3 regions of the uncultured Exiguobacterium sp. genome follow, and region 1 is predicted to be linked to each of the others. Evidence: riboswitches for the same ligand, from Rfam matches in the RefSeq annotation. Region 1 holds a riboswitch; each other region holds the start of a gene.
What was found. Region 1 has a riboswitch for S-adenosylmethionine ahead of ACHWTJ_RS02220 (methionine ABC transporter ATP-binding protein). Riboswitches for the same ligand answer to the same signal wherever they lie in the genome.

Region 1 (10,696 bases):
AACGGCAATTTTTCCACCAACCGGAATGTCTTTGACGTCCTTGTATTTATCTGAGTAAATGCCCATCGGTGCGATGACAGTCGTCGCGATCGGCGATAGCTTCAAGTTATGTTCTTTCTTGAAAGCGTTGAAGTAAGAAATCGTCTGGAAGGAATTGGCGTCAATTTCGCCTTCAGCCAGCGCCATGTTCGGTTGGACATAATCGGAGAACTTGACGAGCTCGATTTTGATGCCCTCCTTCTCTGCTTTTTTCGCGACATAATCCCAAACTTGTGTGTCCGAACCGCTGACACCGAGCTTAATCGTCTTTTCGTCTTCTCCTGATGCTGCGCATCCGGCAAATAAAATTGTTGTTAATGTTGCTCCAATTGCTACTGCTTTTTTCATGGCTGAATCGCTCCCTTGATTAATGTCTTCTGATTTTTCGTGCGACGATGTTGCCTGTCGTCTGTAAGCCTTGAACTAAGATGACGAGAATTCCAACCGTGATGATCATGACTTTCGTATCGAATCGTTGATAACCGTAAGTAATTGCTAAGTCACCCAAACCGCCACCACCGATGGCGCCTGCCATCGCCGACGCCCCGATCAAGCCGACCGTCGCGATCGTTAAGTTCAGGATGAGTGAACCGAGTGCTTCCGGTAGGAGGAAGCGGAAAATCGTTTGAAACGGTGTCGCGCCCATCGCTTCTGCTGCTTCAAGAACGCCTTTATCGACTTCGAGTAAAGAACTCTCAATCAAACGTGCCATGTACGGTGCGGCATAAAAGACGAGCGGGACGATGGCGGCTTCGGTTCCAATCGACGTCTGGACGATCAAGCGCGTCAACGGGATGATCGCGACGAGTAAGATGATGAACGGAATCGAGCGGAAGATATTGACGATACTGTTGAAGAACGTAAACAACGGGACATTTTCAAGCAATGCTCCTTTTCGCGTCACGACAAGCAGGATACCAAGCGGTAAGCCAATCAAGGTCGAGAACAAGAGCGAAACGGATACCATCGTCATCGTCTGCAAAAATGCTGTCCAAATATCACTGTAGTTAACTAGCATCAGCGAGCACCTCCTCAACGGTTACCTGTGCCTGATCGATGTAGTGTAAGGCACGTTTCACTTCTGTCGTCTCACCGATTAATTCTACGAGCAGAGTGCCAAACGGTGTCTCCTGCAACTCTGTGATGCTCCCGTGCAGGATATTAACATCGACGTCAAAGCGTTTTGCGACTTGCGATAAGAGTGGTTGTCCGGTGTGATGTCCGAGGAAGTGAATCTTATAGATCGGATGCGCACGCGACTCGATCAGCTGGCGAATCGATGCTGGAATCTCGTCATGCATGACAGACCGAACAAAGTTTTTTGCCGTCTCGGTCTGCGGGTTTGAAAAGACATCAAAGACCGTTCCTGACTCGATCAGTTTCCCAGCTTCGATGACGGCGACACGATCGCAAATCTCCCGGATGACACCCATCTCGTGGGTGATCAAGAGAATCGTGATCCCGTACTCCGCGTTGATCCGTTTTAATAACTGGAGAATATGATGCGTCGTCTGGGGATCAAGCGCTGACGTCGCTTCGTCACATAAGAGGACGGAAGGTTGCGTCGCGAGTGCCCGGGCGATACCAATGCGCTGTTTCTGCCCACCCGACAATTGATCTGGATAATGATCCGCCTTGTCCGCGAGATCGACGAATTCGAGCAACTCCATCACCCGGCGTCGAATCTCATCTTTCTTGACGCCTGCAAGAACGAGTGGTTTTGCGACATTTGTAAAGACCGTGTTCGCATTTAATAGATTGAAGTGCTGAAAGATCATCCCGATCCGTTGTTTTGCTTGACGCAATTTTTTCGGAGACAGTTGCGTTAAATCTTCCCCATCAACCGTCACCGTCCCTGACGTCGGTCGTTCTAACAGATTGACACAGCGGAGCAGTGAACTTTTCCCGGCACCGCTAAAGCCAATGACACCAAAGATTTCGCCTTTTTCGATCGTCAGGTCGACACCATCGAGCGCTGCGATCGTCTGATCTTTCGTGACGTACGTTTTTTTGACTTGATGAAATGCAATCATTCCGTTTTCCCCCTTCATTCAACAAAAAAGGTCCCTTCTTGAGAAACAAGAAGAGACCTGGATCCGCACAGTGGCAGAATCCACTCCACTCATCTCTCAGACATCTGTCTGATGGAATTGGCACAGTGCTCATAATGAGTCTGTTGCCGAGGTTTCGTAGGGCCAGTCCCTCCACCTCTCTGGATAAGTATTGCGGTATGAAATTCGTATGTGTGTTGTTGCGTTGTTGCTTATGTCGTAAAACTAATTTTTACATTACGGGTCGGAACTTTAAAAGTCAACCAACTTTGCAAAAATAATCCATTTGGCGCATATCGATGGATCAACAAGTTATGAGTTAGCTTACTGAACGGATCATGATTCGTCAATAACGATTTGACAAGTCATTTTCGAACGTGCTACCATCGTTTCAATGATTAATCCGACAATTCCAATATGATATTTATCAAGAGTGAACGAGAGACCTGGCTCTATGACTTCACGGCAACCTGCAATCTGTAAGGTGCTCCGACCAGCAAAGCGCGGCTTTGGATGATACGGTGAAAAACTCGTGGGCGTCCAAGCAGTGACGTCGACGAGTTTTTTTCATGAATGGAGGAAAAAGAGTAATGATGAACTATCCTGTATTGACTGGTGCCGAAGCATTTTATCTTCAAGGTGGACCGATCGGTATTCTGATCTGTCATGGTTTTAATGCCACACCGCAAAGTGTTCGAGACGTCGGTGAGGCATTTGCTGCTGAAGGTTTTACCGTCTATGCCCCGCGCTTACGTGGCCACGGAACGAACGTCCGCGAGTTCGAACAATCGACTGCTCGATGTTGGAAACAAAGCCTGCAAGACGGCTATGCACGTCTACAAGAAACATGCGATCAAGTTTTCGTTATCGGCCAATCAATGGGTGCGACGCTTGCGCTGTCACTCGCTGCTGACGGGATTCCGTTCGCCGGCATCATTACAATCAATGCTGCACTCTCCGTTCCGTCCTATGAATCACTCTCGTTCGAGGACGGGCCACAGTATTTACCGGAAGGGGCACCGGATATCAAACGGTCTGCCTTCGAAATCATCTATGACCTCGTTCCGAGCCGTTGTGCATTCGAACTCGTCCGCTTGATGGATGAAACGAAAGGACGCTTGGGATCGATCCTTCTACCGACCTTGATTCTTTACTCAGCGACCGATCACGTCGTTCCGCCGTCGAGCTCGGATTATCTGCATCAGCACATCGGAACAAATGATAAACGAAGCTACTGTTTACTCAACTCGTATCACGTCGCGACACTCGATCATGACCAGGATCTGATCGTCCGTGAATCGATCCGCTTCATCGAACGCTCGAGCCGGTTCTCACAGGAAACAGGATAATAAAAAAGCAGCTATTCGTCTTCACTTAGAATCGAATAGCTGTTACATCAAAGGACGACCATCATCGGTACGTCTTTTTTTAATTTTCTTGGTGTTGCACCGATTGGAGCGGCTTCGGTTTTCCAGGCACTTCATGGCAATGGCGGCACCGTGGCTCATACGATTCCGACGCTCCGACTAGGATGATCGGATCATCGTAGTTCGCTGGTTTCCCATCAATCAACCGTTGTGTCCGAGAAGCCGGATCACCACACGAAAGACAGATTGCCTGTAGTTTCGTCACAAATTCTGCCCGTGCCAGTAATTCCGGCATCTTACCGAATGGCTCTGCTCGGAAGTCCTGATCGAGCCCTGCACAAATGACGCGTTTTCCGTCTTGTGCGAGTGCTTCGATGACTTGTACGATCTCATCATCAAAGAATTGAACTTCATCAATGCCAACGATTTGTGTCTCTTCTGCTACTGCCGCATAAAGGTCTCGACTCGTCGCCATCGGGATGGCTACGACGGAGTTACCTACATGAGAAACGACATGTTCTTCATGGTACCGGTCGTCGATTGCCGGCTTGAATACTTGAACAGGCAGTTTGCCGTACTGCGCCCGTCTGACACGACGAATCAACTCTTCCGATTTCCCGGAAAACATACTGCCACAAATTACTTCGATCCAGCCGTACTGATTTATTACATGCATCATCGTCCGACACCGTCCTCTAAAAATAGTCACTTTAACGAGTATAGCTCGAAACGGTATCGAGAAAAAGGGTTGACTTCCGGAAATCAAAATTCATTTTTTCTTTCCCTAGAATTTTTGTCCTTTCATTCCAAGTGTCCCCTATTTCCTGTACACTGAAGAAGAAGATTCTCACGAAAGAAGGTGTCCCCGATTCATCATCTCTTACACGACATCCTGCACCAATATGGTGCGCTTGGTCTCTCCGTTCTTCTCGCAGGTGGTATCGTGGGATTACCGGTTCCTGATGAGACCCTACTCGTTTTGTCCGGATTTTGGATGCATCAAGGCAATCTACCGCTCCTCGGTACGATTCTTGCCGCTTATGCCGGAAGTTGCATCGGAATGACAATCAGTTATGTACTTGGTTTAAAACTCGGGATGCCTCTACTGCATCGCGTCGGACCGAAAATGCGCATCTCAGAAAAACATATTCTCTCCGCTGAAGCCGGATTTCGTCGTTACGGAAAGTCGGTCTTGATCATCGGTTACTACATACCGGGTCTTCGTCAGCTCTCTGCTTTTTTTGCGGGTGTCTCAAAAATGCCGTTTCGCGTTTTTGCGAGCTATGCGTATACAGGTGCCTTGATTTGGATCAGCGTATTTTTAGGCGCCGGTTACTTCGTCGGTCGTCATATCTCGTTCCATAAAATCGTCGACTACATCTTGGCGCATCCGGATATCCTGCCGTACTTGATTGGGATTGTTGGTGGAATTGCTTTCTCATTCGTCTTGAAGACGTATCTTGCGTATCGTTCGCAATTCAGCCTATACAAAAACAGCCTGCTTCCGTAAAGGAGGCAGGCTGTTTTTTAAGAACCGGCAAGTGATTACTTGCGGCCGTATTTTTTGTTGAAGCGATCGACACGACCATCTGCCGCGTTGAACTTTTGACGACCTGTGTAGAATGGGTGCGAGTCTGAAGACACATCCACACGGATGAGTGGGTACTCGTTACCATCTTCCCAAGTGATCGTTTCGTTCGAAGAACGAGTAGAACCGCTTAAGAATTTGTACTCAGTCGTTGAATCCATAAATACTACTTTGTTGTAGTTAGGGTGAATTCCTTGTTTCATGGTTGATTTCTCTCCTTCCGCCCTGGTCCATTTGCTGAGCCAGAGTAAGTTACCTTCCTATACTAAACGATTTTTTTACGCGTCGCAATAGTTATTTTTCCGTCGTCGTTTCCTTCTTGACGGTACGCGGTTTAGCCGGCGCGCGTCGAACCGTCTTCTTCTGTTCTTTCTCGAGTTCAACGAAAAATTCTTCATTATTTTTCGTATCGCGAATCTTACGCAGGAACGTATCGACGAACTCATTCGACTCGGTCATCGTCCGGCGAATCGCCCAAAGCGCATCAAGCTGCTCTTTCGGAAGCAAGAGTTCTTCCTTTCTTGTACCCGATTTGCGAATGTCGATCGCCGGGAAGATCCGGCGTTCTGACAGCTTACGATCGAGATGTAGCTCCATGTTTCCTGTTCCTTTGAACTCCTCATAGATAACGTCATCCATGCGCGATCCCGTCTCGACGAGTGCCGTCGCAAGAATCGTCAAACTGCCACCATGTTCAATGTTTCGCGCCGCACCAAAGAACCGTTTTGGTTTGTGGAACGCAGCTGGATCGATCCCCCCCGAAAGCGTCCGCCCACTTTGAGGCACCGTTAAGTTATAAGCCCGTGTTAGACGCGTGATCGAATCCATCAAAATGACGACATCCTTCTTGTGTTCGACGAGTCGCATCGCCCGCTCAAGGACAAGCTCAGAAATCCGGACGTGGTTATCCGGTGTTTCGTCGAACGTCGAACTGACGACGTCTGCTCCCGGGACCGAACGCTCGATGTCCGTTACTTCCTCTGGTCGCTCATCGATCAAGAGAATGATCAGCTCAACGTCTGGGTGGTTCTCCTGGATTGAATTCGCGATCTCTTTAAGTAGTGACGTCTTCCCTGCTTTGGGTGGTGCGACGATCAAACCGCGTTGTCCAAATCCGACCGGTGCGATCATATCCATGACACGAACCGATAAATGACGCGGTTCTGTCTCAAGACGCATCAAGCGATCCGGATAAATCGGCGTCAGTGCCGGGAAGAACAGACGATTACGGGCTGTATCCGGTGCTTCACCGTTGACGGCTTCCACACTCAGCAATCCTTGGAACCGTTCATTTTCCTTTGGAGGACGGACTTTTCCTGTGACGACATCACCATTACGTAAGTTAAAGCGTCGGATTTGAGAAGCGGCGATATAGATATCTTCAGAGGATTGGGAATAATTGATAGGACGAAGGAAGCCGAAGCCACCATCGTTTTGCATTTGTGGATTACCAGGGATGACTTCGAGTACCCCTTCGAGGAAATACAGACCAGTCGATTCAGCCTGTGCTTTTAAAATCTTGAACATCAACTCACGCTTACGAGCCTCCCGGTACTGCGGAACATTCTTCGTCTTTGCGATTTCGTAGAGTTCTTTTAATGTCAGTTGACTCAATTGAGCCAGTGTATAGGAACGTTCTGGTTTATCTTTTTTATCAGTTGTTGGCATGTTCTTCACCTATTCTTTATAAATTCAACTGCATTCAGTATACTTCCATACATACATCAGGAGGTATGTAATTTCTTTCGTGAACTAAAGGTATCATATTTTTTTGAATTCGTCGTCAACAATCCTCTGCGTTTCTTACTTTGTAATATTCAAGGATATTATTTCAGTTATGTTACAAAAACATCTGTTTTGTCTTCTAACTGAAAAAACGTTTTCAAGTGCGCGCATGCTAAGATATTCCTGCAGACAAAATTCTTACACAGTTGTAAGGTTTACTGCTTAATCACACACTTAATGATTTCATCATATAACTTACGGACGCAACACACTACATTAAACGGAGGAATTCTTAACATGAAACGTTTTCTAGCATCGATCGCGACAGCAGCTTTAGTGGTTTCAGGTTTCACATCAGTGGGTACAGGTAAAGTTGAAGCAGCGACAGTCACAAAGGTCAAGATCACGGACAACGGTCTTCGTGTTCGGACAGCACCTTCTACGAAAGCAAGCATCGTCGGGAAAGTCAATGCTGGTCAAGTCTTTACATACAAAGGCAAGTCAGGCAGCTGGACAAAAATCTCATACGGCGGAAAAACACGTTATGTCTTCTCACAGTACACAAAGACATACAAATCATCTTCAAGCGCTAAAAAAACAACGAGCACATCTTCTAAACGGACAAAAATCTTAAGCGAAGCAGCAAAACACAAAGGTACACCATACGTATGGGGCGGAACGACGACTCGTGGATTCGACTGCTCTGGTTTCACAAGCTACGTTTACAAGAAAGCGGCTGGTAAAACATTGCCACGTACGTCTTCTTCACAATATTCTTCTTCTAAGAAAGTCAGCGTTTCAAAAGTACAACCAGGAGATCTTGTCTTCTTCTCACACGGTAGCGGCATTCAACACGTCGGAATCGCAACAAGCAAGTCAAGTATGGTCAACTCAGAAACAGGCGGCGTTAAATACTCGAGCTTCAAATCAGGGTACTGGGGTTCACGCCTTGTCGGCGCAGGATCTTACCTATAATTCATCATCTCAAAGCGGTTGAGCATTGGCTCGATCGCTTTTTTCATCTATTCCATTATATGAGGAGGAAATAGGATGCATGTTTTAATCACAGGGGCTTCAAGAGGCCTTGGTCGTGAATTCGCTTATCTCCATGCAAAGAAAGGGGATCACGTCCTGCTCGTCGGACGTGATGCGACGGCGCTTTTCGAAACGAAGTTCCATGTCGAACGACTCGGGGGAACGGCAACTGTCTTCCCTTACGATTTAACGCAGCAAACGCATCGCCTGGCACTATTTCGCGCAACGGAACAGATCCCAGTCGACTGTGTCATCAACAATGCTGGAATCGGTGTCTTCGGTTCCTTCCTTGAGACTTCTTTTGAGGATGAGTCTCGAATGATTGCTTTGAACATCGAAGCGTTGACGCACGTAACGAAGGTCTATGCCTCGCGCATGAAAGCACACGGAACAAAAGGACGCATCGTCCATCTTGCGTCAACGGCTGCATTTGAAGGCGGTCCATGGCTAAGTGTCTACTACGCAACAAAAGCCTATGTCCTTCATTTCTCGGAAGGCTTGACGGAAGAACTCGCACAAGACGGAATCCAAGTCAGCGTTGTCTGTCCGGGCGCGACACATACCGGTTTCGAATCGGCAGCAAACCTTGAACAGTCGCGGCTATTCCTGCGACCTGGTGTCATGGATGCTCCGACGGTTGCGCGCATCGCCTACCGTGGTTACATGAATGGAAAAACGTTCATCGTTCCTGGCTTCGGGAATGCCTGGTACATCTTTTCGACGCGTTTTCTACCGCGTCGGTACGTCACCCGACAAGCAGGAGAAGTCCAGCGTCCGCGGTAATCGCCAAATAACGATTCATTTACCACTCAAGGTTCATCTCCTCACTTTCCTCAGGCGGGAGATAAGCCGCGACATCTCGCAGCTTATACGAAATACCGGGTCTTACTTTACTTAGCACGTTTCCTTTTCCTGTAGAAGTTGAGGATGAACGTCTTGATTCCTAGACACATATCAAAAAAGAGTTGGCATTCCGGAGATCATCCGCAACGCCAACTCTTTTTATGTGGATCCAGACGTCCTTTTTGAAGAGTCATCCTGTTTTACTTAATAACAAGCTTCGGTTTCTTCTTGAACGAGTGGATACCCTCGACAAAACGCACCGTTCCTGATTTCGCACGCATGACGACAGAATGTGTCTGACCGCCTTGTGCCGTGAACTGAACACCTTTCATCAACTCACTGTCCGTGACACCTGTCGCAGCGAAGATACAATCATCTCCTGCGACGAGGTCGTCCATCATGAGAATCTTCGATGGATCTTCGATGCCCATCTTTTTGCAACGTGCGATCTCGGCATCGTCTGCTGGTAACAAGCGTCCTTGGAGCTCACCACCGAGACATTTCAAGGCAACGGCAGCAAGAACGCCTTCCGGTGCGCCACCTGAACCGAGCAAGATATCGATCCCTGTATGCGGGAACGCCGTATTGATCGCAGCAGCGACGTCACCGTCACCGATCAAGCGAATCCGCGCCCCTGTCGCCCGAATCCGTTGAATGATTTCTTCGTGACGTTCACGATCCAGGATCGAGACGACGACGTCTTCGATTTCCTTATTCTTCGCCTTCGCGACGGCTGCGATGTTTTCTTCGATTGTCGCATCTAGACTGATGTGTCCTGCTGCTTCCGGACCAACCGCGATCTTATCCATGTACATGTCCGGTGCGTGAAGCAAATCGCCCGCATCCGCAACTGCTAGAACAGCGAGTGCACCCCATGTTCCTTTTGCGACGATGTTCGTTCCTTCCAGCGGATCGACAGCGACGTCGAGTCGTGGTCCATACCCATTTCCTAGCTTTTCTCCAATGTAAAGCATCGGTGCTTCATCCATCTCGCCTTCCCCGATGACGACGGTTCCTTTCATCGGAATCGTATCGAAGACGTCACGCATTGCGCTTGTTGCCGCATCATCCGCTTCATTCTTCAATCCTTTCCCCATCCAACGTGCAGAGGCAAGCGCTGCTGCCTCCGTAACGCGTACCAGTTCCATTGATAGACTTCTCTCCATGTGTATGTCCCCTCTCCCTTGTTACAAATCGGTCAAATCGTTTCACGCCATACGAGGGCGCCAAGTTCTTTCAACTTCTGATCAAATCGTTCGTAACTCTGGTCAAGCACTTCTGCATGGTGCAACGTCGTCTCCCCTGAAGCGAGAAGTCCCGCCAAGACAAGCGCTGCGCCACCACGTGGATCCGGTGCCTCGATTTCTGTACCAAGTAAGGATTCCCCACCACGAATGATGATCGAGGCGTCTTCATGTGTGATCCGAGCGTTTAAACGTCGTAACTCCTGCACATGCCGGAAACGTTGTGGGTATAACTTATCGACGACGATACTCGCTCCCTTTGCTTGCAACAACGCTGCCGAGATGACAGGTTGTAGATCGCTTGGGAATCCGCCATAGTGGAAGACACGAATATCGACCGGCTTCGCCTCCTGAAACGTTGCTGTGACGGAATCATCCGTTGCTTCGACCATCGCACCGTACCGTTCGAGTTTTTGGATGACACTCTCGAGATGAAGCGGAATGACGTTGTCGACGGTGACGCGTCCAAGTGCCGCCCCCATCGTCAAGAACGTCCCTGCCTCCATTCGGTCTGGAATCAAGGTATGCCGGCAACCACTTAGTCGTGAGACACCTTTGATTCGAATCTCGTCCGTCCCTGCCCCTTTGACACTCGCCCCCATGTTCGTCAGCATCGTGCTAACATCGATGACTTCCGGATCATAGGCGGCGTTTTCAATGACAGTCGTTCCTTCGGCAAAGACGGCGACGAGTAAGGCGCTGATCGTCGCTCCGAATGATGGGAGATCGAGATAGATCCGGTTTCCGACGAGACGGTCGACGCGCATGTAATGAACGCCTTGTTCGTTACGTACGGAAACACCG
Region 2 (10,696 bases), on a different contig from region 1:
CGAAGTCAAAGACTATATCACGAAGGAAGCGACACATGTTCCACTCGCGTGGCCGGCAAACCGTCAAGGACGCCTCGTTGCTGACATCATCGCCGGACGCGACGTCCGGTACAGCGGCACGCTCGGAACAGCGGTAGCAAAAGTCTTCGACTTGACGGTCGCTTCGACCGGTAACAATGAAAAACGGTTACGTCAGCTCGGTCTTCGTTACGAAGCGGTGCACCTCCACCCCGGATCGCATGCGGGATACTACCCAGGGGCGAGTCCGATTTCGATGAAGCTACTGTTTGATCCGATCGAAGGAACGATCTATGGAGCGCAGGCAATCGGCATGACAGGTGTCGAGAAACGAATCGATGTTCTCGCGACAGCGATTAAAGGTGGATTGACAGTGCTTGATCTACCAGATCTTGAACTATCATATGCACCGCCATATAGTTCAGCAAAAGATCCGGTCAATATGGCAGGATATATTGCGTCGAACATCGTGCTTGGTGACAGTGCGAACGTTCATTGGCACGAAATTGATGCGATTGTCGCCAACGGTGGCTTATTACTCGATGTCCGTGAACCATCGGAAAACGAGTTAAGCGCGATTCCGGGATCGGTCAATATCTCGTTACCGACGTTACGTGAGAAGTTGACTGATCTGCCGAAGGATCAAACGATCTATGTGACGTGCCAAGTCGGATTACGTGGATATGTTGCGAGTCAACTGTTGCAACAACACGGTTATGATGTGAAAAACTTAAGCGGCGGATACAAAACATGGTCGGTCGTGCATCGTGATCAGGAAGCGCGAAGCCAAGCGAAGGAGGAAACTGCTGTGACGGTAACGAAACGTGAGCCAACAACGAAGACTGCACCAGAACAAGTGACGCTGCTCGATACATGCGGCTTACAGTGCCCAGGTCCAATCTTAGAGCTGAAAACAAAAATCGATCAGATGACGGATGGCGAGCAGATTTTCGTCAAGGCGTCAGACCCAGGATTCTTGCCGGATGTTCAAGCATGGGCGAAAAAACTAGGTCACACAGTTCATTCAGCGGAGATGAATCAAGGGGTCGTCGAGGTCTTGCTTGAGAAAGGGCAAGGAGAGACACCTGCTGCAACACCAGTTCAAGTCAATCCGGCAGACGATGCGACGATGGTCGTCTTCAGTGGTGATCTTGATAAAGCACTTGCCTCTTTCGTCATCGCACAAGGTGCACAAGCGATGGGGAAACAAGTGACAATGTTCTTTACGTTCTGGGGCTTGAACATCATTCGAAAACCAGACGCACCGGCAGTCGAGAAAGCCGGCATTGAACGGATGATGGGCATGATGATGCCAAAACATGCCGGAGAATTACCACTCTCGAACATGAACATGGCAGGAGCCGGTCAAAAGATGATGAAAAAAGTCATGAAGGACAAACAAGTCGATGCGCTCGAGACGATGATGGCAAAAGCCCAAGCGGCCGGTGTCCGGATGATCGCCTGCACGATGTCGATGGATATCATGGGCATCAAGAAGGAAGAACTCCTCGATGGCATTGATTACGGTGGTGTCGCCAGTTACCTTGGTGCAACGGATGGTGCCAATCTTAATCTGTTCATCTAATCTAAAAAAATATTTACGTAAACGTGTTAAACCTGACATCTGATGTGAGGTTTAACACGTTTTTTGTGGTTTGAGGTATAAGTTAGTTTGATTTTTCAAAAAAAATTGCGTATGATAAATCACATGTGAAAAAAACTTACATACAAATAGAGAAAAAAGATGGATGGAAGTGAGGAGATTTGATGGAAAAAGAAGTGATGAAACTAGTAGATCGAGCAAATGATTACTTATGGACGAATGTATTGATTATTTTACTCGTTGGATTAGGCATTTATTTTACATTCCGGATGCGGTTTGTTCAATTCCGGATGATCCCGGAGATGTTACGTTTACTGTTCCAAGGAACGGATAAAGGGAAAGATGGCGTATCGCCATTCCAAGCATTCGCCATCAGTACGGCAGCGCGTGTCGGAACCGGCAACATTGCGGGTGTCGCAGCTGCAATCGCACTCGGTGGACCGGGAGCGGTTTTCTGGATGTGGTTAATTGCCTTGATCGGATCGGCATCGGCATTCGTTGAAAGTACACTCGCTCAAATTTATAAGGTACGTGATGATAAGGCGTGGCGTGGGGGCCCAGCCTACTACATGGAAAAAGCACTTGGTCAGCGGTGGTTAGGAATCTTATTTAGCGTACTGATTACGATTTCATTTGGATTTGTTTTTAATTCTTTACAATCAAACACGATTTCACTCTCACTTCAAAATCAATATGGTTTTGATAAGATGTGGATTACTGTCGCATTAGTCGTACTGACAGCACTCGTCATTTTTGGTGGCGTACGCAGTATCGCGACGGTTGCTTCATTCCTCGTACCGATTATGGCAGGTGGTTATATCTTGATCGCGCTCTATATCATGGTGACGAATCTTGAAGTATTACCAAGTGTCTTTAAATTGATCTTCCAGGAAGGTTTATTTGAGTTTAAGACTCTCGCAGGCGGAGCAGTAGGGGCGGCGCTCTTAAACGGGATTCGTCGTGGTTTATTCTCGAACGAAGCCGGTATGGGTTCAGCGCCGAACGCAGCGGCAACAGCGGAAGTCTCTCACCCGGTCAAACAAGGATTGATTCAATCGTTTGCGGTCTTCGTTGATACATTGATGGTCTGTTCAGCGACAGCGATGATTGTTCTCGTCAGTGGGGTTCCGACGAAAGATGCGAATGGCGATGCTTTAGCTGGTATTGATTTAGCACAGGGAGCACTTTCGTCACAAGTCGGATCGCTTGCGACAGGTTTTATGGTACTCGCGATTTTCCTCTTTGCGTTTAGTTCCGTCGTCGGAAACTATTACTATGGTGAATCAAACATTAACTTCATCCGAGAAGATAAGAAAATCATCACGATGTATCGAGTAATCGTTCTTGCAATGATCGTTTTCGGATCCCTCGTCGAATCAGCGAGCCTTGTTTGGGCTTTAGCAGATATCTTCATGGGACTGATGGCTGTCGTCAATCTGTATGCGATCTTCCGTCTTTCGAAAATCGTGAAACTAGCGCTCGAAGATTATGTCGGGCAACGAAAAGCTGGAAAAGAGCCACGGTTCTATGCGGATTCGATTCCGAATTTGCCAGGGAAAGATACGCTTGAAGCATGGCAGGAGTCAGAAAAAGATGAAAAAGCAATCTAGGGAAAAGGGAGTCAGAGAAATCTGGCTCTTTTTTTGTATAGAACGAATTTAAAAAGGGAATACAGAGTACAGAAGGGAGGGGGAGAATGGAAAACGTACATTTCGTCCGCGTCACGGATGCGGTCTGGGAGTCGTTCGGAAACGATCCTCACATCATCATGGACTGGATTTTATTCATTCATGAGACACAACCCGATCATGAGCAATTATTTGCTCTCGAACAGACGAACGCTATCTATCATTTGATGAATCAAATCGATATCTATATTGATCAAGACACACATTACAACCTGGGACGAGCGATCGTTGGCGAAGAGTTGATCGTCAACGAAGAAAAAGCGGCGATTGTCGGTATTCTTCCCTTGCCACTCCTCATCATCTCGGCTGAGGTGATGCGGAATTTTGATCAACGGGCACTCGCTTCGATTCATGATGAAGCCGGAACACCGGGAGAATTCGAGGATGTCTGGGAACAGTTCGCCGATCTGCGCGCCTATTTTCAAAAGGCGGAAGAAGCGGAAGATACGATTTTAATTTATTATGTCTGATCAGCTTAAATCATAAAAAAGAGACCCGATTCCAAGTCATGGACTTGAAACGGGTCTTTCATCGTTCAGATGAATCAAGAGGCTCTCTTTTACGTGAATCGTCAAATTAAAAATCGATTTCGTCCGGATCTGGTCCGAGGCGGACATCCGTTGCGATACGATCAATTTTCTCAAGATCATCGGCATCGAGTTGGAAATCAAAGACGTCGAAGTTTTCCGCAATGCGTGCTGGTGTAACGGATTTTGGAAGAGCGACGATGCCGTTGTCGAGGTGCCAACGTAAGACAACTTGTGAAGGCGTCTTGCCGTGCTTCTCTGCGATTTCCTTGAAATCGTTGATTTCGAGGAATTTCCCTTGCATGAGTGGGCTCCATGCTTCGACTTGGATGTTGTGATCTTGCAAGTATTCGTGCAGTTCGTGTTGCGGCAATTGTGGATGCAACTCGACTTGGTTGATCATTGGTGCCATCAAGCCCTCTTCTGCCAATGTATCGAGGTGATGTTCCTTGAAGTTCGAGACACCGATCGCTTTGATCTTGCCTGCTTCATACAATTCAACCATTGCTTTCCACGCTTCGATATAGCCTTCGACCGGCCAGTGGATCAGGTAGAGGTCAAGATAATCTGTTTCGAGACGTTCGAGCGATTCTGCGAATGCTTCCTTCGTCCGACCGGCACGAATATCATCGTTCCAGACTTTTGACGTTAAGAAGAGATCCTCACGTTTCACGCCGCTTTCCTTGATTCCTTTTGCGACACCGCGCTCGTTTTTGTAGACAGCAGCTGTATCGATGTGACGATAGCCGACACGTAGTGCTTCAGCGACAGCAGCTGGTGCTTCTGTTTCTTCGTCTACTTGCCAGACACCGAATCCGATTTGGGGAATCGTAATACCGTTTGAAAGTTTTGCGTATTGCATGTGTTACTCCTCCTCATAAAACGTAGTTTAGATTTGCTTGTTTAGTTTAGCACGAACGAGCATAGCCGTCCGTTTCTATGCTCATGAAGAGATAGGATATGAGGTAAAATAGAAGCGTAATAAAATCTGAATGCCTGTCCAAAAAAGGAGGATAACAGATGGCTCAAAAGAATAAAAAGCTATCAAAGGGAGCTTGGCTTAGTATTAGTGCCTTGCTGGTCACACAAGCAGTGAGTCTATTTTTTAGTGCACGAAAGTCAGGACGTAATCCGTGGGTCTGGGGAGGCGCTGGACTCCTTCAGTTTCCACTTCCGGCAATCGCCTATTTAATCTTAGAACGACAAGCAAAGCAGAAAAAATAATGAAACAGGTCCAATCGTCGACGCGATTGGACCTGTTTTTATGGTTAAGAAGAAATTTTTTCTTGTTTCGTCGAAGTCTTCTTCATCCGTGGCAATCCGAAGAAGATAGCAATCGATCCACAGACGAAGAGCAGGAACGGATAGAACAGATACGGAATCAGTTCCGGCGAAGCCGTCTTCGTCAACTCTGCTGCAATCAAGAGTTGTGCCCCATACGGAATGATACCTTGAATACCGCAAGAGAAGATATCAAGAATACTCGCTGATTTCTTACGATCGATTTCATACGTATCGGCGATTTCAGCCGCGAGTGGTCCAGCGACGAGAATCGAGATTGTATTGTTCGCCGTTGCGAGGTTCGTCGCGCTGACGAGTGCCGCCATACTGAATTCGGCACCACGACGCTGTGAAATCTTGCGCGTCAACGTCTCTTTCAAGTAGGCGATTCCACCGTTGAACGTGATCAAACTGACGAGACCACCCATGAGGAGCGTCAAAATCGAAATCTCTGCCATGCCCATCATTCCTTTTGACATCGAAAGGACGAACCCACTTAAACCGAAGCTACCGTCAATCATACCGATGATGCCAGTGAGCAATGTACCACCGACGAGAACGAGGATGACATTGACACCAAATAATGCAAGGACGATGACAGCGAGATATGGAATCAATTTGTAGAACTCGAATGCTTTAGCCGTTACCGCATCGCCAGAACCAGAAACGAACGCGAGTAAGATGACAGTCAAGATGGCAGCCGGTAGGACGATCATGAAGTTCGTCCGGAATTTATCACGCATGTTCGTTTTTTGCGTCCGGACGGCGGCAATCGTCGTATCTGAGATGAACGACAGGTTATCGCCGAACATCGAACCCCCAACGACTGACGCTGCTGCGATTGCGACGTTGATGCCTGTTGCTTCATGAATACCGAAGGCGATCGGTGCGAGCGCAGCAATCGTTCCAGTCGAAGTTCCCATTGCCATCGAGATGAAGGCAGCGATGACGAACAGACCGCTCATCAGGAGTGACGGAGGTAGGAACGTTAAGGCAGCATTGACGGTTGCATCAATCGCACCGATCGCTTCCGCCGTTCCAGAGAACGTACCGGCTAATAAGAAGATGAAGACCATAATCATGATGTCGGGATTTCCGGCACCTGTTGCAATTCGTTCGACCGTTTGATTAATGGATCCTTTTGTCGTGATTGCAGCAAAGATCAAAGCGATCAATGCGGCGATAAGAATCGGAAATTTGTAAAAGTCGTCATAGAAGATCCCGGCTCCGATGAAGAGGACTAGGAATACGACGAGAGGAAGCAGCGCCCATTTGTTAGGCGTGATCGTTTCATTCATTGTTGACACCTCGTTTCTCAAAGATACAAAAAAAGACCCCTTCGCAAGAAAGAAGGAGGTCTTTATGAAATAAAGACGCTCTTCTTATCTCTCAAGCTTTCGCTTGCTGGATTTGGCACAGTACGAATCAAATCGTCCGCTGCCGAAACATCATTGGGCCAGTCCCTCCGTTTCTCGCGATAAAAAGAAGTCATTCAATTGTTGTAAAACACGTTTCTTACCGTATCGCATTGAGTAACGCGTGTCAACTGTACTTTACTGAAGTGCCTTTTTCAATGTTTGGACGTTTTCTTCCATCAAATTGAAATAAGAGCTGTTTTGTTGAGCTTTCGTGACCGACTCTAGATTATGAATCGTCACGGATTCAGCTCCGATTTCTTTTTGGATGACACGTGCGACCTTTGGTGAGACCGTTTCTTCGAACGCGACGTATTTCAAATCATGCATCCGTGCTTCTTTCACTAAAGCAGCCAATTGTTTTTGCGACGGTTCATCGGAAGGGGATATACCCGCGATTGGCAGTTGTGTGAAACCATATCGTTCTGCGAGGTAACCGTAAGCCGCATGCGTAACGAGAAGTTCTTTTTTCGATCCATCAGCGACCGCTTGTTTGAACTCTTCATCGAGTGCGTCAGCTTGTTGATCGAACGCTTTTAAGTTTTTTTCGAATGTTGTTTTGTCTTTTGGTACTTCTTTTGATAGAGCACTTGTAATCGAACGTGCCATTGCTTTTGCGTTGACAGGGTCGAGCCAGACGTGTGGATCGTATTTTCCGTGGTCATGCCCCTCTTCTTCATGCGTATGTTCATCCGTTGTATGATCATCGTGCCCTTCTTCTTCATGTGCATGAAGTGTAGCATTAGATTCTAGTAAGTTGACGTCCTTACTCGTCTCGACGAAGCGGACATCCGTGCCATTTAGACTCTCCTGGATTTTTTTCGAATACGGCTCGAGCGTCGTACCGGTTAAGAGGAACAAGTCGCCCTTAGCAATCTCAGTGAGTTGTTTTGACGTCGGCTCGTAAGAGTGGGGATCTGCTCCAGGTGGAACGATCATCTTGACGTCGACTTGATCACCACCGATTTCGCGGGCAATAGCAGCCGTCGCGAACGTCGATGCATAGATTTCTGTCTTTTTCTCATCTGAAGTCGATGAATTGGTGTTCGATCCACAAGCTGCGAGGATACTAGCGCTCGCGAATGCGACCGTTAAAGCAGGAACGATTTTCTTCATTATATGTTACCTCCGTTATTAAAACGTAATTATTCCGATTTGGACTTTTTCACTATAGCGGAACGCTGAAGAAGCGTCAAGTACGAATACCGAGACGTTCGACTTCTTTTAAAACGGGGTAAAAGATAACAAAGTGAAGAAACTGGCACGTCTTTTGGAGGTGATCAAGTGAAACGTGAAACTGCATGGCTAATGGGGGGAGCTGCATTACTAACGACAGCAGCTGCGGGAGCAAGTATCTGGAATAATTACGGTGCATTACTTCGGTGGACTGAACCCGCCTTGCCAATCACAGAAAAGCAACTCGCACCGCGGACACTCCTCTATAAACAAGTGGGAGACCGTGACTTACAACTCGATCTCTACTATCCGCCGGGGGAAGGACCGTTTCCGGTCGCCATCTACGCACACGGTGGCGCGTTCGTTCGAGGAGAGCGTGAAGACATGTTCTGTTTTAGCCCGATCGTTGATCGCTTGCTTGAACTTGGGGTTGCTGTCTGTAGTATCGATTATCGTCTGTTCGAAGAAGGTAGTTATTTTCCGGATAACCTCGAAGATGTAAGAGATGCATTATGTTTTTTGAACAAGAAAGCGGAGGAACTTCGCATTTTAAGAGGACGGATGATGGTATGGGGAGACTCAGCCGGAGCTGCACTCATGCTGACGACGGCACTTGCCCCATCTGCTTTCGTTGGGGAGCGCGATGAGCGACATATGCCATTGATCAGTGGTGTCATCGCCTTATATCCACCGACGAATTTTTTGTTGTTTAATTTCATCCAGACGTGGATTGCCCACATCAAGTTCTACAAAGGGGGGCGGGAAGAATGGCGCAAGTTGATGACGCACGTCTCACCTGTCACACACCTATCATCGGATGCCCCACCAATCATGCTCCTGCATGGCAAAAAAGACCCAATCGTCCCATTTTCCCAAGCCCTACATTTCGTTGAAAAAGGAGCCGATGTCGGAGCGGATGTTCGTTTGTTCTCTTTTCCGAATGGTACGCATTCACTTGCCAGTTTCGCTCAAACAGAAAATCCATTAAAAATTGAACGGTTACTTGATCGCATCGAGCAATTTACTTGTCAGGTGCTGTTACTGCCACCTCGGCAACTTCCGGATGAAAAACATGATACAATCAGTCATATTTCTTGAATGAAGGAGACAGAGACATGACTGAAATTTGTTTAGTGCGACATGGTCAGACCGATTGGAACTTAAATGAGCGGATCCAAGGAAGAGAAGATATCCCGTTGAATGCAACAGGAAAAAGACAAGCGGAACTCAGTGCCGCTTATCTAGCCGATGAGGAGTGGGATGTCTTGTTAGCAAGTCCATTGTCGCGTGCCGTTGAGACGGCAGAAATCATCGGTCGTGCTGTTGGTTTAACGATCACAGCGACCGATGACCGACTCGTCGAACGCGAATTCGGAGCCGCTTCCGGTGAACCGGTCGCAGCGATTTACGAAGCCGTTCAAGCGAACGATACGACACTTGTGCCAGGTCTTGAAACAGAACAAGCCATCCAGGATCGTGTATTCGAAGCATTACAGGAAGTGACACACACCTATGAGGGGAAACGAATCTTAATTGTCTGTCACTCGCATACGATCAAAGCAGCTTTATCGTCGATCGATGGGACATTCAGTTACCGGACACCTTTGAAAAATGCGTGTGCGAATTATATCCAATATACAGACCACTATACGATTGATCGAATCAATGTAGCGGATCACATCACGGATGAGGTCGAAAAACCTTAAGAAATCGGTGTTTCTGGATGTTCTGCTAGATACTGTTTAAATGTTTCTTTAGCGATGCTCGTGATATGCGCACCACGTTTTGACCGACGATCCTTGTATTCTTGGACGAGTTCCTCGCCGGCAAATCCATCCTCAACGACTTCACGTAAGATCGATTCGGATAAATCATTCTTCATCATGACCATCTTACCGGTGAAGACATACGAGACGTGTTCGCTTAAGGCAGTCCGTTCAAGAGGCGTGACGATCATTGCGGCAGGGTCATTATCGGGTCGTGAGATCGTGATTTCAATCAAAGCACGTAAATGTTTTGTGAACAATTCATCGACGATCGGCTGATCGCTCGAAGGGACGACGATTTCCGCGACCCATTGTGCTGTCTGTTCGGTACTGACCGTCAATCCGTCCTGAATGGCGACAGGAATTGTCGTATCACGTCCTGACTCGTCCATTAAAATGCGTAATGTGCATAATTTAAAGGTTTTCATGAAAAAATGCCCTCCCTTGATCGCTTACGATTTTTCTACAGTATACCGTGAGGAATGTGGGACGGGAAACTTTTCCTGACGAAATTCGTATGAACTATGTTTAAATAAGACTAGATACTACTAACAGGAGGATCGTTCATTATGCCGCAAGTACTCATTGGAATATTAGGAATCCTGGGTATCGTCCTACTTGCCCACCATATCATCATGTATTGGCATGCTGAACCGACAGACCGCCCGACGCTTGCTTATCGCATTGCGCTCCTGATTGCCTGTTTGCTACTCATTAGTGGAAGTGATCATTTAATCAGTATTTTTTACGCGGATTCCTTAGCTGAATTCGGTCAACGCATAACGTATATCGTCTTCATCGGAGGTGCGCTTGGTTTCGCGTGGTACTTTCGTAAGAAGATGGAACAAGCGCCAACAGAAATGACACCTGTCGGAAACGAAGCAGGATTAACATGATAAAAAGCGCCGTTTATCCTGAGGGAGGAAGAACGGCGCTTTTTGGCGTCTTATTTTAAACCACTTGCCAGACGGGTATCCCGAATCATGTCGAGTTTGAGCTTCCAGAGACGATCGCTGAATGTGACGGCATAAATCTCTGGCAACCGAAGGCGTTTGTACTCTTCCCACAGACGACCAATCTGCGTTTCATGGAAGTGACGGCTCTCTTCAATCGTTGGAACTGTATAGACTAGCTCTCCATCCTTGAAGATCGGTTCAAGCAAACGTTCGACCTTGAACTGCTCAACACGGTTACGGAACGATGGGTCCCGGACGTCGATGAG
Region 3 (10,696 bases), 190 kb from region 1:
AGACCAATCGGCAGTCCTGATGCTACTCGGTACATATCTGCATTGATTGCCGTTACGACACGTCCCCCACTCGCTGTCACGCGACTGACTTGAGAAGGCAAGGACTCTGTTGCTAATACACGATCTCTTCCTTTCGTTGTCACCCAGTAGTTCCCAGCATCTGGCTGAATCGTTATATGTCGAAATAACTGTGGGGTTCCCGAGAGTGTTTCTGATTTCGTCGTATAGGTGACACCTTTTGAAATCGTTTCTGCCTGTATGGGACCAACAGATTGAAAAAGACAAAAAGATGTTAATAAAATACAAATTTTCTTGAACATGTTCCACCTCCGTTATATATTATGCCTTTTTTAGTAAATAAATGACATAATAAATTTAGAAGAGGTTTATTTTTATTCGGAACAGGTATAGAAAACAGTTAAACGATTCTTTTATTTTGTAAGAAGAAACACATGAATTCATACATGATGTAGGAGGCACTTTCCATGACTGTATCTTTATTTATCGATGTTGCGTGCAAGACAGGGGAATCTCCCGTCTACGACGCGAAAACGAAACGTTTCTACTTTGTCGATATTCCGAATCAATTGCTTTTTTCATATGATCTCGTCACTGAAGCACTTAAACCGTATACGTTACCAAGTGCCATCACATCGATTGCCTTGACGGATGCGCCAGATTTATTACGTGTAACGTCAGCACACGGCTTCGGTACATTTGATCTCAAGGAAGGACATCTGTCTCTTGAGCATCAATTGTCCCTACCAGATTCTGACCGTATGAATGACGGAAAGCTCGATCCGACCGGACAATATGTCGCCGGTAGCATTAATGAAGAAGACGGTAAGACGGCTGGACTGTTCCGTCTACGTCATGACGGTTCCATTGATGTCTTACATGAAGACTTGACGAACTCTAACGGGCTCGTCTGGTCAGAAGATGGCAAGACGCTCTATCATATCGATACACCGACGAAAAAAGTCTATGCCTTCGATTATGATCCGGACGCGCTACTTTCGAATAAACGCGTCGCCGTTGATCTCGAAGAAGAAGAAGGATTCCCGGATGGTATGACGCAGGATGCTGAAGGTCATGCTTGGATCGCGCATTACGCCGGATCATGCATCACACGCTGGAATCTCTCGACAGGCGAAAAACTAGCACATGTCGATTTTCCCGTCTCGAATCCGACCTGTCCGATTTTGTATGAAGATCGGTTACTCGTCACGACAGCTGCTGATGGGGATGAGACACCACACGCCGGCGCTGTCTTCGTCGTCACATTTGAATGATTAGCAAAGGAGGGATCATCTTTTTAGAGGTGATGCCTCCTTTTCCACACAATTCGTCTAGACGCATCTAAAAAAACAGACGATACTAAAGAAGAAGACTATTCATTTTTTGAAGGAGTGAAGCCGATGCGTGTCACGATCATCGAACGTTTACATCAACTGCAGACGACCCCATCCTTTTTCCCGGTCAATTGCTACCTGTTTGAAGAAGCAGACAGTTTAACATTGATTGATGCCGGACTCGGAATCAACGCAAAGGCGCTTTATCACTACATCCGTAAACAAGAAAAACCGCTCGGTGCGATCATCCTGACACACGCTCATGCCGATCATGTCGGATCACTCGACTTCCTTGCGAATGCCTTTCCTCTTGCCCAAGTCTGCATCAGTTACCGTGATGCTGCATTGCTCAGCGGGGATGAGACGCTACGCGAAGGCGAAACGACACCTTTAAAAGGCGGTATTCCGAAAAACATCAAAACACGTCCGGATCGATTGCTCGAAAGTGGTCAACAAGTCGGTAGTCTCAGCGTTATCGCCTCACCTGGACATACGCCCGGTTCGATTTCGCTTTGGCATGAAGGGAGCCGGACGTTGATTGCCGGAGATGCTTTTCAGACACAAGGAGGGCTCGCCGTCTCCGGTGACGTCCGATGGCAATTCCCGTTCCCGGCACTTGCGACATGGGATCCGGATGTTGCCCTTCGCTCCGCTGATCAATTGACGGAACTGTCTCCGGATATCCTTGCCGTCGGACATGGTCCGCTTATCCTTGGACCGAGTTACGAGATGCGCCAAGCCGTCGATCGATTCGCGCAAGTCTTACAAACGAAAAAATTATCACCTTTCAAGTAACCTATCCACACGAAAACATCCACGGACGTATTTTCCGACACGTCCGTGGATGTTTTTTCCTTCAAACCGCTCTATTCTGTTCTGTAACACCATAACGATAAACACGTGCTTCATAGGGACGTAATTCATCCGGGGTATCCCGGTAGTTCGATACGAGTAACTTTTCCTTCGGTAAGATAAAGGCGGTCTGCATCGGTTCGTCGTATACGTTGAGGACGATCCGCCAGACTTCTCCTTCTAGTTCCCGTTCATAAATATAGAGATACGGATCATGCAGTGCCAGGTCTCGGTACGTACCGTAGACCATGATTGGATGATCCTTGCGCATCTGAATCAACGTCCGGTAAAAAGCAAGTACGGACGATGGATCTGCTTCTGCTTGTGCGACATTGATGTCCGTATAATTCGGATTGACGGCTAACCACGGTTTTCCACTCGTAAAGCCTGCCGCATGCGTATCGTCCCATTGCATCGGCGTGCGGGAGTTATCACGGGCGAGTAACTGCATTGACGAGAGTACGACCTCCGGGTCCTCGCCACCAGCGACGCGCTCTTCGTATCGATTTCGAAAGGCGACATCTTGATAGAGCGATGGATCTGAGAAACGAATCCCCGTCATCCCGATCTCTTCTCCTTGATACACGTAAGGAATGCCCGGTAACGTATGCAACATCAAACCGAGTAGTTTCGCGCTCTCGACGCGGTATCGTTCACTGCCGAAGCGCGTCACTTGCCGTGTATGATCATGGTTGTTGAGAAACTGTGAATTGACACCTAATGGGTATAAGACATCATACCAGCGTTTTTGAATCTCCTTGAATCGTAAGAGATCCATCGCCTCCATATCGTCCGCGATCTCGAAATGAAACAGCGTCCGAAGTTCGTTCCGTTCTTCACTGACATATAACAGCCCGTCTTCTGGACCGACGAACGGAATCTCACCGACTGTGAACAAGTCCTTCTCGGCAAGGACGTTCGCATGCATCTCCTGCAGGAAGTCATGTACGCCGGGCTGATTCCCGAGATACGATAAATCAAACGGATTGACGACATCCTCAAGCGTCCGTTTTTTAATCAAATTGATGACATCCATCCGGAAGCCGTCAATCCCTTGAGCAATCCACCAGTTCATCATATCGTAGATCGCTTGCCTCACAGCTGGGTGCTCCCAGTTCAAGTCCGGTTGTTCTTTCGCAAAAGAATGGAAATAATACTGCCCGCGTTCTTCACTCCACGTCCACGGGCTTGATGCAAAGTACGAGCGCCAATTGTTCGGTGGCGTCCCTTTCGTGCCGTCTTTCCAGATGTACCAATCATCCTTGTCATTAATCCGGTCCCGCGACTGGCGGAACCAGTCATGCTGGTCACTCGTGTGATTGACGACTAAATCAAGTATGATTTTCAATCCACGGGCGTGAGCCGCCGTAATCAATTCCTGTAAATCCCCCATCGTCCCGGCCTTATCCATGATCGTGTAATAATCGGCAATATCATAGCCGTTATCAACGTCCGGGGAACGATAACACGGATTCAACCAGACAACATCGACACCAAGCGAAGCGATATAATCAAGTTTTTCGATGACACCTCGCAAATCACCGATTCCGTCCCCATTCGAATCCTTAAAACTACGCCAGTAAACTTGATAGACGACTGCCTCTTTCCAGCTAGCTCGCTTCATCTCCTCACTCCTCTCCCTAACTCTTTATTCCCGCTCCACTTGTCTGTACCTGTTAATTCAATAATTTTTTTGAATTTCGAAAAAGTTCTTTTCTTTTGACTGAATATTCGTTATCCTTGACGACAATACCACGAAGGAGGCATTCACCCATGAAACATTTCGCTCCATCCATCGCTATCGATCGGCTTCCTGCTCCCGTCTTCGCTGAGCTTGCGAACCGGATTGGTGCTGTAAAAGCAGCCGGACACGATGTCATCACACTGGGTCAAGGAACACCCGACCAGACGACACCTGTACATATTCTCGACGCCTTAAAACAGGCGATCGATGAGCCAACAAACCTTCAATATCCACCGTTTCGTGGACATGATTTTCTAAAACAAGCCGTCGCAAGCTTTTATGCGAACGAATTCGGCGTCACGATCGATCCGGCAACGGAAGTCGCGATTCTTCTCGGTAGTAAAGCCGGAATCGTCGCCTTACCGCAAACAATCGTCAACCCTGGAGAAGGTGTCATCGTCCCGGATCCAGGATATCCGGATTATCTGTCTGGTGCTGCACTTGCTGGCGCATTTCCGATTACGCTTCCGTTGCTTGAGAAAAACGGCTTCTTACCCGATTATGACTTGCTTGATACAACGGACGTCGAGCGTGCCCGGATGTTGTTTCTCAACTACCCGAGTAATCCGACGGGTGCGACCGCGACAGCAGAAGCCTTCGAACAGACGGTCGCTTTCGCCGATGCCCATGATATTTGCGTCGTCCATGACTTAGCCTACGGTGGCATCAGTTTCGATGGTCCAACGCGAAGCTTTCTGCAGACGGAAGGGGCAAAAGACGTCGGAATCGAGCTATTCTCACTCTCGAAACGCTTCAATATGTCCGGCTTCCGGATCGCCTTCGCAATTGGAAATCCGTCTGTCATCTCAAGCATCGAGACGTACCAAGAACATCTCTACGTCAGTGCCTTCACACCGATTCAACATGCGGCGACCGTCGCTCTGACGAGTGATCAGACATGTGTCCATGAGTTAAGTAGCTTATATGAAACACGACGCGATGCGTTGTTCGCAAAACTCGATGCGATCGGCTGGAGTGGACCACGTCCAGGCGGTTCCTTCTTCGTCTGGCTTCCAGTTCCTGAAGGTTACACGTCTCAAAGCTTCACCGATCATCTACTTGACGAAGCACACGTCGCCGTGACCCCGGGATCCTTCTTCGGTGAATACGGTGAAGGCTACGTCCGGATCAGCTTGATTGCTGACGTCGAACGTCTAGAAGAGGCCGTCGACCGAATCGGAACACTCAGTCTGTTCCGGACACCCGTTGCGGAATAATTCTGAAAAAACATTTGACAGATGGGAATCATTTCCGTTAAAGTAAGTCCCAACAGTATAACTACTTATCGAGAGCGACCGAGGGATTAGGCCCAACGACGTCCGGCAACCACCTATTAGGAACGGTGCCACATCCTACAGAATGATTTTCATTCTGAGAGATAAGTTACGAAATCTTACACTTTCGTCGCTTTTTTCTGGTTGCTCTGCTACTAGGAAAAAGCGACTTTTTTTGTATGAGGAGATGAGCGGATGATTGAATTCAAACACATTACAAAACGGTTCGTCCGAGACCGGACCCCGATTTTTGCATTACGGGATGTCGATTTAACGATCCAAAAAGGAGAAATCTTCGGGATCATCGGTGAGTCCGGTGCCGGTAAAAGTACATTGCTTCGTCTCATCAACGGGCTTGAGCATCCGACACAAGGAACCGTCAAGGTCGACGGTGTCTCGCTCGGCGGGATGCCAAAATCGGAACTACGTCAACTTCGCTTGCGGACAGGAATGATCTTTCAGCATTTTCAACTGATCCAATCGCGCAACGTCGCGGATAATATCGCTTTTGCGCTCAAGGCGGCTGGTGTCAAACGCGCAGATTTTCCGGAGCGAATTCGCGAACTCGTCTCACTCGTCGGCCTTGAAGGATTTGAGACGAACTTCCCGAGCCAATTAAGCGGTGGTCAGAAACAGCGCGTCGGGATTGCCCGGGCACTCGCGAATGATCCGACCGTCCTGTTATGTGACGAAGCAACCTCTGCCCTTGACCCCGTTACGACACTACAGATCCTTGAACTGTTGAAGGATTTGAATGAACGACTCGGATTGACGATCGTCCTCATCACGCATGAGATTGATGTCGTCAAACAGATTTGTCATCGTGTCGCGGTCATGTCGCAAGGAGAGGTCGTCGAAGTCGCCTCTACTTATGACTTGTTCAGCCAAGCCAAACATCCGGTCACACAACATTATGTCGACACGGCATTACAAATCGAGCTACCGGAACGCATCTTACAGGCAACACCGGGTAAGATCATCCGCTTGCAATTTACGGGCGAGAAGACCGGTGAGAGTACATTATCGGAAGCAATCCGCCGTTACGATATTTCAGTCAGCATCTTGCACGGCAAGGTCGACTATATTCAAGACGTCGCCTTCGGTGTTCTGATCGTCAGCTTGACGGGATCTCCTGATCAAATCGCTCCTGCCCTCGACTGGCTCGCGACGGAACTTCATGCTCTCGAGGTGATTCAGGATGTGGCTTGATCGTATTCAAACGATGTTACCCGAGTTGTTGAAGGCGCTCGGTGAGACGGCATGGATGGTCGGAATTTCACTTGCTTTTGCATTGGTCATCGGGATTCCGCTCGGGATTCTCTTGTTCGTCACCGATCGCGGTTTATTCTTTCAAAACCTTGCCGTCCGACGTGTCCTTGACTTCGTCGTCAACATCGTCCGGTCCTTACCGTTCATCATCTTGCTTGTTGCCCTTATTCCATTAACGAAGTTCTTACTCGATAATACGATTGGTCCGACGGCTGCATCCGTCAGCCTCAGTGTCGCAGCGATTCCGTTTCTTGCACGACTCGTCGAGACGTCACTACGTGAAATTCCGCCCGGTTTGATTGAAGCAGCGGAAGCCTGCGGGGCGAAACCCTTGCGGATCATCGTCAGCGTCCTTTTACCGGAAGCACTTCCCGGCATCATTCAAGGCATCACGCTAACGACGATCAGTCTGATTGGCTTCTCGGCAATGGCTGGGATCGTCGGCGGCGGTGGTGTCGGTGACCTCGCGATCCGTTTCGGCTACTATCGCTATGATAATTTCATCATGATCGTGACAATCGTCGTCCTCATCGTCATCGTCCAAAGCATTCAAGCACTTGGGAATCAACTGGCGCGAAAAACAGATAAACGCTAATCATACATACAAAGGGAGAGTAGAATTATGAAAAAACGATATGCCTTTTTAGCAACAGCCTTACTCGGTGCAGGAGTCCTCGCAGGATGCGGAGATAGCAGCGCTGATGAAAAAGACAAGACGATTAAGATCGGTGCGACAAGCGGTCCGTATAGCGATATGGTCAAACAAGCGATTCAACCACAACTCGAAAAGAAAGGCTATAAAGTCGAAATCGTCGAATTCAGCGATTACATCCAACCGAACATCGCCCTCGGTAGCGGAAACATCGACGCCAACTTGTTCCAACACTCGATCTATCTCAAGACGTTCTCTAAAGAAAAGAACCTCGACTTAAAAGGACTCATCACGGTTCCGACAGCACCGATGGGACTATACAGCAAGACAGCGAAGACGCTTGACGACGTCAAGACAGGTGCTGAAGTTGCAACGCCGAATGATCCGACGAACCAAGCACGGGCACTGAACTTGCTTGCGGAACAAGGGTGGATTGAACTCAAGCCGGACGCTGATCCACTGACCGTTTCAGAAAAAGATATCGTCAAGAATCCGAAGAAACTCGTCATCAAACCACTCGAAGCGGCTCAACTGCCACGCGCCGTCGAAAGTGTCGATATCTCAGCCGTTCCAGGAAACTTCGCACTTGCTGCGAAATTCGACTTACTCGATGCGTTAGCGCTTGAGACGATGGACGAACAATACCGTAACCTCGTCGCTGTCCAAACGAAAGATGCGGACAAGCAAGTCGCAAAAGACTTAAAAGCAGCCGTCGAATCGGACGCTTTCAATACAGTCATCGAAAAATCATTCAAAGGCTTCAGCAAGCCTGAATGGGCAAACTGATAAAAAATGACCGGAATTCAAGGAGAGATACTCTCTTTGAATTCCGGTCATTTTGTGTTAGAACCGATACCACATCAGTTCTTCATCATGATAGGTATCATCGATTTTCAGCGCCCGTGGTTCGATCGCGTATGATTCAAAACTAAGCGACCGATAGAGAGCTTTAGCGGCTTCATTCGTCCGGACGACCGAGAGATGAACCTGCTCGATCCAAGGACGTTCCTGTAATGCTTGTAATGCCTCTTGTACCAATTGCCGTCCAATCTGTTGTTTTCGGACGCGTGGCGTGACGTACATCGCAAATAAATCGGCTCGATGTCGCATCTTGAACGGCTCGGAGCAGACGATGGTGACGACACCAACGAGTTCTCCTTCATGAAACGCACCGAACGTCGCTGCTTGTTCGTTCTGAAAGCGCATAGCATATTGCTCGATCGGTCGATCTTTTTCCACTTCATAATCGGACCCGAACGCTTCCGGATGATTTTGCAACGCTTCTAATCGCAACGCTTTATAGAGTACTGCATCTTCTGCATTCAATTGACGTATTTCCAAATGCTCCACCTCCTGCCTTTAGTGTAAAACAGATCGCCTCATGAAAAAGAGGACGACATCGCGAAATATCGTCCCCCATTCTTCTATTTAAGGCGTCCGGAAATTAATCGTGAAGTATGGCGCATTACTTCGGAATGCCACACCGACATCTGCTTGCTTGTACTCTTTTTTCAGAATGTTTTCCCGGTGCCCTTTTGAATTCATTAAGCCCCAATGTGCTGCAAAGACATTTGGATAGCCCATTGATAGATTTTCACCAGCATAGCTGAACGTAATACCTTCACGCTTCATTCGGTCAAACGGATCACGTCCTTGCGGATCTGTATGCGAGAAGAAGTTGTTCTTCGCCATATTTTCGCTATGCCCGCGTGTCACTGGCTTTAATGCCGTATACGGAGCTAACGGATTCAACTTATAGTCAGCCCGTTCCCAATTCATCAAACGAAGCATCAATTTTTCATCTGTTGTACGTAAAGCATTCGAAGCGGTACCGTAGAAACCTTTTTTCTTTGCTTCAACGTCTTTTGGAATTGCAAGTGTCGCTTTGACCTTATTGCCATCATGTTGGTCGAAGAAATAGGTGACGTAATTCCCCTTCTTCTCATAGACGGCTGCATGATCCAGATTCAACATGTAGTTCGTGTTGCCTTTACGGTAGGACTTCACTGCGGTCCACCCTTTTTTCTTCAGCGACGATTCAGTATCCTTGTTCAAGACCGCCCCTTGCGTCGTTATACCATTTTTAAATCGGTACTTCCCATACTCTTTCCCGTCTTTCGTCAACGAAACGAATTCCTCACTCGCAGTTCGCCTGACTTCCCAGTCATAACCTGGGTATTCACTGCTGTATCGATCAATCAGCTTGCCACCGCTTTTCGGATAATCGGCTTCTGCTTGTTCCATTGGAATGTTCTCGTAGCCGAAAAAAGCTACTGCTGCTACTCCGATGATCAACCATTTTTTCATGTCTTCGTTTCGCCTCCTTTAATCATTACCTTTATTTTAAAAGAAAATGATTCTTCCGAACAGTTATTGGCTCTTAATTGTTAAAATCACATCTTACGTCCACAAATTCGACACATTTTATGAGAACGTTCTCATATTAGTAAAATGCTTTAGTGATGAGGATTCTTAAAAGTATTTAGTACATATTCTAAACCATCTTCCCCTTTTCTTAAAATGTGTGAACATTCTTTTATTTCGTCATTCAAGATTTTTGATTGCTCTCGGAATTCCTACTCGGTATCATTAGAATTCGTAAGCCAAACTTTCAATGCTTTTCCAAATAACATAATGAAATGAAGGAGTTGACCTATGGTTTTACTGTATTTCATTTATGAGTCCATCGCCTTTTTACCAATTCAGCAATACTTATTTTCTGGATGGATGATTCTCGTAGCTTTGACCGTATCGTTTAGTTTAGCTAATGCGCACGAAGATGTCCGATTGAATCAACGCCTCGGTTTCGAATTACTTGTTCCCGGTTCTGGAATGCTACTTTCTAAAAAATTCATTCCCGGTCTTGCTATCATTCTATTTTTGATCTTGATCCACTTCACGTATATGTTCCGCGTCATCCCTCTCCCTATCGCTTTAATCTCAACACTCTCGATTAGCATGCTTTCTCTTTTCTCACTCTTTTTACCGTCACGCAAAAAAGCGGACCATTAAGTCCGCTTTTCATCATAATACCGTTCAATTACTGATATTTTTTAGTCTCTTTTAATTGGCATAGGTTAACAAGCTCTAACCAAATCGTTTTTCCTTTTTTCGTCTTCACTTGAATATATGGTCGGTCTTGCGATACACGTAGTGCGAGTAACTCACCTTGTTGCTCTCCAGTTGTTCCGCTCGCTTTTAGCCAATGACGACCTAATTTCCATTCGAGGAAAATGTGTTTTCCTTTTTGAACGGCACGCCACTTTCCGATTTCTGCAACTCCTTTGACTGGTACTACCGTTTCTGCACCTTGAATCGAGATGATCGCCGGATCGTGGTCACTCGCGCTACCATCTGCTTCCATATACTCCGAGTTGATGTTGACAATATCAGAAGACGTATAACGTTTTAAGTTATTCGAGATCAAGATGTGATCAAGCACCTGAGCATTTCCGTTATAGACGTAAGAGTAACGCTCGGATTCTGGAAGATCGTCGACTGTGTTCCAGAGGTTTTTCCCTTTCAGGATATTTAACGTTTCTGAGAACTGGAA

Region 2: linked by a shared signal. The riboswitch ahead of ACHWTJ_RS13820 (Na+/H+ antiporter NhaC family protein) and the one ahead of ACHWTJ_RS02220 (methionine ABC transporter ATP-binding protein) in region 1 are both predicted to bind S-adenosylmethionine.
Region 3: linked by a shared signal. The riboswitch ahead of ACHWTJ_RS03000 (methionine ABC transporter ATP-binding protein) and the one ahead of ACHWTJ_RS02220 (methionine ABC transporter ATP-binding protein) in region 1 are both predicted to bind S-adenosylmethionine.

The regions. Positions count from the first base shown of each region.
Region 1 covers NZ_CAXYJR010000005.1:55,861-66,556, reverse strand. The annotation lists gene ACHWTJ_RS02230 (MetQ/NlpA family ABC transporter substrate-binding protein) at 1-387, opposite strand, end outside; gene ACHWTJ_RS02225 (methionine ABC transporter permease) at 407-1,057, opposite strand; gene ACHWTJ_RS02220 (methionine ABC transporter ATP-binding protein) at 1,047-2,072, opposite strand; SAM riboswitch class I at 2,159-2,262, opposite strand; SAM riboswitch class I at 2,512-2,613, shown strand; gene ACHWTJ_RS02215 (alpha/beta hydrolase) at 2,681-3,439, shown strand; gene ACHWTJ_RS02210 (thymidine kinase) at 3,519-4,133, opposite strand; gene ACHWTJ_RS02205 (DedA family protein) at 4,317-4,967, shown strand; gene ACHWTJ_RS02200 (type B 50S ribosomal protein L31) at 5,003-5,248, opposite strand; gene rho (transcription termination factor Rho) at 5,340-6,713, opposite strand; gene ACHWTJ_RS02190 (C40 family peptidase) at 7,068-7,745, shown strand; gene ACHWTJ_RS02185 (SDR family oxidoreductase) at 7,821-8,588, shown strand; gene glpX (class II fructose-bisphosphatase) at 8,849-9,814, opposite strand; gene murA (UDP-N-acetylglucosamine 1-carboxyvinyltransferase) at 9,847-10,696, opposite strand, start outside.
Region 2 covers NZ_CAXYJR010000006.1:143,908-154,603, forward strand. The annotation lists gene ACHWTJ_RS13795 (CoA-disulfide reductase) at 1-1,603, shown strand, start outside; gene ACHWTJ_RS13800 (sodium:alanine symporter family protein) at 1,786-3,231, shown strand; gene ACHWTJ_RS13805 (hypothetical protein) at 3,318-3,779, shown strand; gene ACHWTJ_RS13810 (aldo/keto reductase) at 3,886-4,698, opposite strand; gene ACHWTJ_RS13815 (hypothetical protein) at 4,857-5,060, shown strand; gene ACHWTJ_RS13820 (Na+/H+ antiporter NhaC family protein) at 5,105-6,415, opposite strand; SAM riboswitch class I at 6,497-6,601, opposite strand; gene ACHWTJ_RS13825 (metal ABC transporter solute-binding protein, Zn/Mn family) at 6,671-7,648, opposite strand; gene ACHWTJ_RS13830 (alpha/beta hydrolase) at 7,817-8,806, shown strand; gene ACHWTJ_RS13835 (histidine phosphatase family protein) at 8,824-9,414, shown strand; gene ACHWTJ_RS13840 (YwpF family protein) at 9,411-9,902, opposite strand; gene ACHWTJ_RS13845 (hypothetical protein) at 10,044-10,370, shown strand; gene ACHWTJ_RS13850 (nicotinate phosphoribosyltransferase) at 10,421-10,696, opposite strand, start outside.
Region 3 covers NZ_CAXYJR010000005.1:244,094-254,789, reverse strand. The annotation lists gene ACHWTJ_RS03025 (phosphodiester glycosidase family protein) at 1-320, opposite strand, end outside; gene ACHWTJ_RS03020 (SMP-30/gluconolactonase/LRE family protein) at 486-1,292, shown strand; gene ACHWTJ_RS03015 (MBL fold metallo-hydrolase) at 1,419-2,147, shown strand; gene ACHWTJ_RS03010 (alpha-glucosidase) at 2,209-3,828, opposite strand; gene ACHWTJ_RS03005 (aminotransferase class I/II-fold pyridoxal phosphate-dependent enzyme) at 3,978-5,165, shown strand; SAM riboswitch class I at 5,228-5,333, shown strand; gene ACHWTJ_RS03000 (methionine ABC transporter ATP-binding protein) at 5,418-6,431, shown strand; gene ACHWTJ_RS02995 (methionine ABC transporter permease) at 6,421-7,086, shown strand; gene ACHWTJ_RS02990 (MetQ/NlpA family ABC transporter substrate-binding protein) at 7,114-7,929, shown strand; gene ACHWTJ_RS02985 (GNAT family N-acetyltransferase) at 7,987-8,484, opposite strand; gene ACHWTJ_RS02980 (CAP domain-containing protein) at 8,572-9,450, opposite strand; gene ACHWTJ_RS02975 (hypothetical protein) at 9,799-10,155, shown strand; gene ACHWTJ_RS02970 (FN3 associated domain-containing protein) at 10,184-10,696, opposite strand, start outside.